DNA from 2 places in the Thiovibrio frasassiensis genome. Region 1 is predicted to be linked to the other one. Evidence: riboswitches for the same ligand, from Rfam matches in the RefSeq annotation. Region 1 holds a riboswitch; the other holds the start of a gene.
What was found. Region 1 has a riboswitch for cobalamin ahead of OLX77_RS13025 (TonB-dependent receptor plug domain-containing protein). Riboswitches for the same ligand answer to the same signal wherever they lie in the genome.
Positions count from the first base shown of each region.

Region 2: it holds a riboswitch for cobalamin, as region 1 does, so the genes downstream of both, OLX77_RS11100 (hypothetical protein) here and OLX77_RS13025 (TonB-dependent receptor plug domain-containing protein) in region 1, are expected to answer to the same signal.

Region 1 covers NZ_JAPHEH010000001.1:2,792,878-2,795,270, reverse strand. Annotated here, with positions in the region: gene OLX77_RS13025 (TonB-dependent receptor plug domain-containing protein) at 1-1,363, opposite strand, end outside; cobalamin riboswitch at 1,517-1,701, opposite strand; gene OLX77_RS13020 (energy transducer TonB) at 1,982-2,393, shown strand, end outside.
Region 2 covers NZ_JAPHEH010000001.1:2,361,435-2,363,827, reverse strand. Annotated here, with positions in the region: gene OLX77_RS11100 (hypothetical protein) at 1-782, opposite strand, end outside; cobalamin riboswitch at 876-1,057, opposite strand; gene OLX77_RS11095 (FmdE family protein) at 1,226-1,804, shown strand; gene OLX77_RS11090 (molybdopterin-binding protein) at 1,833-2,393, shown strand, end outside.

The DNA of each region.
Region 1 (2,393 bases):
CCGTGCTTTTCTCCGCCTCCAGAGTTGAATCGCCATACCCCGGGGCATACAGCTCAAAAAGAGAGGGGGCGCGAAAACCGGTGCCATACGCACCCTTGAGCGTGGTGCCGGTTGCCGCAAACAGATAGGAGGGCGCAACCCGATAGGTCTCCGCGCTGCCAAAGCGGTCATGGTCGTCTATCCTTGCCCCCACCACGACATTCGCGCGCTCACCCAGGGAAATCTGGTCTTGCAGCCAGGAACTGGTCACAGTGGCCGTTTGCTTGTCGATAACGATAAAACCGCCGGAGGAATCCATCTCTTCGGCAAAATAGGAAAGGCCGAGCGTAACGGTGTTCGCCGTAACCGGCGTCACTGTGCCTTGCCACCCGACCTCGGAGCTGTCACCGTTATAGAGCGAGCGGCCAGAATCGTTGATGATGATCCGTTCTTTGCCGGTGTGCTGATAGTACAGGTTTGCGTCGAGCTCTCCATCCATGAACCGGTTATGGACATTGAACTTCGAGAGCAATTCCTTGCTGTCGATATACTTCTCCTGAGGGCTGCCGATCTTATTGTCCTGCAGATAACCGCTGACCGTGCTGTCGAGATCCACCCGCGAATTCATGGAGCGGGCGAGGGCGGAAATATCACAATCCGGCGTCAGCAGATAGCCTGCCTTGCCGGAAAAGGTGGTATTGCGCCAACCGTCTTTCTCCGAGGTGGTGCCATGTGCATGGGGAATACGGTCATTCTTGTCGTCGGCCGTGGAAAAACCCTGGGCTTCGGTGCGGGAGAGGGACAAGGCATAGTTGAATCGCTCCACCGCGCCGCTGCTTCCGGCGTAGCTTTTCCAGGTGCCATGGGAACCGGCTTCGCCTCCGAGATAATAGCCGGGCCGTCCTTTCCCTTTCTTGGTGATGATATTGATCACCCCGGCAGTGGCGTTGCTGCCGAACAGCACACTCATGGGGCCGCGGACAATCTCGATGCGTTCGATATTGTCCGTGGTGAGGTTTGCCAGGTTTGCCCCGCGATTCGCCTCGGAGGGATCGTTGAACATGATGCCGTCCACCAGCACCAGGGTGTTTTTCGCATCCGCGCCCCGGATGAAAACCGAGGTGTTGGTTCCCAGTCCGCCGTTGGCCACAACATTGAGGCCGGGTGCGCTTTTTAGAACCTCCTCAACCGTCAGTTGCTGTTTGGCTTCAATCTCCTGCGCGGTTATCACGGTTACCGAACTGCCGCCAACCTGGGCAACCGTCGCCGGGGTACGGGTCGCGGTTATTACCAACTCCTCCAAGCGGGTCGCCGTCTCCTCGGCTCTTGCCGCCATGGTCGCGCCCAGTACCAGCGCGGCTGTTATCACGTAGATCTTCTGCATGCTTTTCTCCTCGGTTCGGTTGTGTTCCCGGCCACGAGGATATCTCTCTGCCCGCGCAGGCAAAAAAAATCCCCGGACCAATACAATATTGATCCGGGGATCCCTGATTTTTCCCAAGATAGATACATGTCGCCCCATGTCCACGGAGGCAGTCTGTTATGTTTTTTTCAGGCAGGTCTTCTGACTCCCGGTTCATCCTCCTCCCGCGTCTTCCCATCCCGTTGAGGACAGTGACATGTTGCGGAATTCGTCCCCGGTTACAGCGGCGGGCCCGTCCCTGATTCGCACAGGGTTCCCTATTAAGCTCGGTTAAGAGCACCTGAAACAGGGGGGAATTTAATAGGGCGCAGCCGGAAGAGCAAGAGAAAAAATAGCACGGAAACTTCTTCCCTGAGTCGTTTGTGTTTTTTCTTGATATTTTTCTATTGTGAAAACAGTGAGTTAATTGGCGATCACGGTGTTACGTTTTTTATATTTGTAATATTTAGCTTGCAATCGGATTTCCTGCTCGTTACGGTGTTACCGAATTTTAATTGGTGTTACCGAAAAAGTGGGACAGGGCGACCCCGTTTGCACGTTGTGTCCTTGGCACAATCCCTGTTGGCAATTGGAGCAATCATGCGGTTTCTGCGCGAGATAATGACATCCGTCTCGGTTCTCTGCCCGCTTTCTCGGTGGTGGTCCGGTTATTTTCGCCGACCGGTTTACTTGGGGAACGAAACGGCATCCGCAAACAGGAGAAGTACCCGGCTGCTCTTCTTTTCTGTCTCCTCGCTGCTGCACGCCGCGGCCATTTTCTCGCTGGCCGCGACCCCCAGCCCGAAAAGGGCGAGCGCCATCGAGGTTACCCTATTCGGCCCGCCGTCTTCCGTCGAGTACGGAGAGGTCGCACTGCCGGGAGGGCAGGAGAAAAAGCCGCAAACTTCGGAACGAAAGGCTTCACCCCGGGCGCGCAAGGAGAGGGGGGAGGCCAAAGCGGCCGAAGCGGAATCGGCGGCACAGAGCACGGCGCACTCCCTTGCGCAAGCCT
Region 2 (2,393 bases), 430 kb from region 1:
TTATAGCTGAGGCTTTTCGCTGCCAGCAGGGCTCCGGCCGCCGCCAGACCAGCGGAAAACTCCACGGTGACATGGGCCATGACAATGCCAAGGCTTTGCGGCTGGAGCCAAGCAAGAAACCAGACCTTGGTGGCAAATACTTGCTCCAGCCAGTCAAACACCCCGTGTTTACCCAGGTAGAAGAAGAGGATGTACACGGGCACGGTAAAATAGATGAGCCCCTTGATCCGCTTACGAAATCGCTGCACGCTTTTTTTCAGGGCCTGGTGCCAGTCGATTTTCTCGCGGACCAGGGGGGCTACCTCTCCCAGCTCTCCCTGCAGGGGGGGGAGCAAGATCCTGCCACCGATAACCACCACAACGGTTTGCAGCATTGCCGCGGCAAAAGTCAGGGCCAGGTACAGCAGGGCAGCCATTTTTATCAGCGGTGCGGTCAGGAAAAAAACCGTAGGGAGATGGAGAAAAAAACGGGGCAGACCGTTAAAAAGGTTGGCAAGTACCAGCTCTTTTTTGCTCAGCTGGCCCTTATCAAAGGCCTCGGCCAACATGGTATTTGCCGTTACCCCGGAGAAAAAAGCCATGGAAAAGCTGGCCCCGGAGACGGGGGAAAGTCTGCCCAAACGCACCAGGGGTCGGGTCAGGGAGGCCAAGCGGTGCGTCCAGTTGAGGGCCTCGATGAAATTCGCGGCGATCAAACCCACGGACATCCAAAAGAGGATCTTCGTCAGCGGCCAGATGAGATGGGCCCAAAGCGAGGTGATAAAATGAAGATCCAGCACCATAAAAAAAAATCCCCGGACCGATTTTCTCGATCCGGGGAGGCCCTGTTTCATCCACGGCAGATCATAACACGACCACTTGTCCACGGCGATCATGCAGTATTATTTGTCAAGGCAGGTCTTCTGACTTCCGGTTCATCCTTGTTTCGCGCCTTCCCATTCTAAAAACAGTGGCGTGATTGCGAAACGCGTCCCCGGTTACAGCGGCGGGCCCGTCCCCGATTTACACGGGGTTCCCGTTTAAGCTCCCATGGAGCACCTTGGAAAGGATTATTTAGCATATTCAACGAAACTTTGCATCATTCTTCTTTCTTGCCCGCGATGTCACTTGACAACGCACTCCCTGGCGGGTTTCACTGGCAAAATTCGACACGATCACCTAAAGTGAACCTCTGTGCTTATCAAGCACCCTAAAAAGTCCACCCTGCACATGGCGGAGATACCGTATGGAAAACTTTGAGACATTACTTGAACGATCAACCAAGATCCACGGCCACATCTGCGCGGGCCAGGTCATCGGGGTACGCATGTCCATGATCGGCCTGCGGGAGATCGGCATCGAAGATCCCAAGGCCCAGCGTAAGGAGTTTTATGTGCTGGTGGAGATCGACCGCTGCGCCACCGACGCCATCCAGACCGTCACCGGCTGCTCTCTGGGCAAACGCTCCCTCAAATGGCTCGATTACGGAATCATGGCCGCAACCTTTGTCAACCTTAAGTCTGGCAAGGCAGTGCGGATCACCGCGCTGGAGGAATCGAGAGAGACCTCGAAAAAATACTGCCCGGAAATCGGCGACAAATACAAGCAGCAGCTTGAGGCCTACCGGATCATGCCCGAAGAGGAGCTTTTCAAGGTGCAGTCGGTTGCGATCACCGTGCCCGAAGAGGATATGCCCGGCCGTCCTATGCGGCGGGTGCAATGCGAACAATGCGGCGATTGGGTGCAGGATTGTCGGGAGGTCATCAAGGACGGCAAAGCGTTGTGCAAACCCTGCGCCTTTGGCCGTTATTACGAAATAATGTAAACCCGTTTGGGTTCTTGGAGTATCGCAGATGACAAAAACAATCCCGGTTGAGCAGGCCGTCGGCATGGTCCTGCCCCACGACATCACAGAGATCCGCACCGAGGAGTTCAAAGGCCGTGCCTTCAAGAAGGGTCACATCATTCAGCCTGAGGATATCGAACGTCTGAAACGGCTCGGCAAGGACAACATCTATGTGCTGGAGCTCGGGCCCGACGATATCCATGAAAACGAGGCGGCCGAACTGATGGCCGGAGCCCTTGCCGGACCGGGAACCCTGGTATCCGGCGAGCCGGTGGAAGGCAAGCTCAACCTCGTGGCAGCCCATGACGGGTTGCTCAAGGTCGATGTCGATTCCCTCTACCGCTTCAACCTGCTGGGAGAGGTCATGTGTGCCACCCTGCACAACAACACCCCGGTTAAAAAAGGCGACCAACTCGCCGGAACCAGGCTCATCCCCTTGGTTTCCAAACGGGAGATCGTCAACACCGCCGTGGAGTTAGGGGAAAAGGACGGAGGAATCATCACGGTCGCCACCCTAAAAAAGGCCAAGGCCGGGCTGATCATCACTGGCAACGAGGTCTTTCACGGG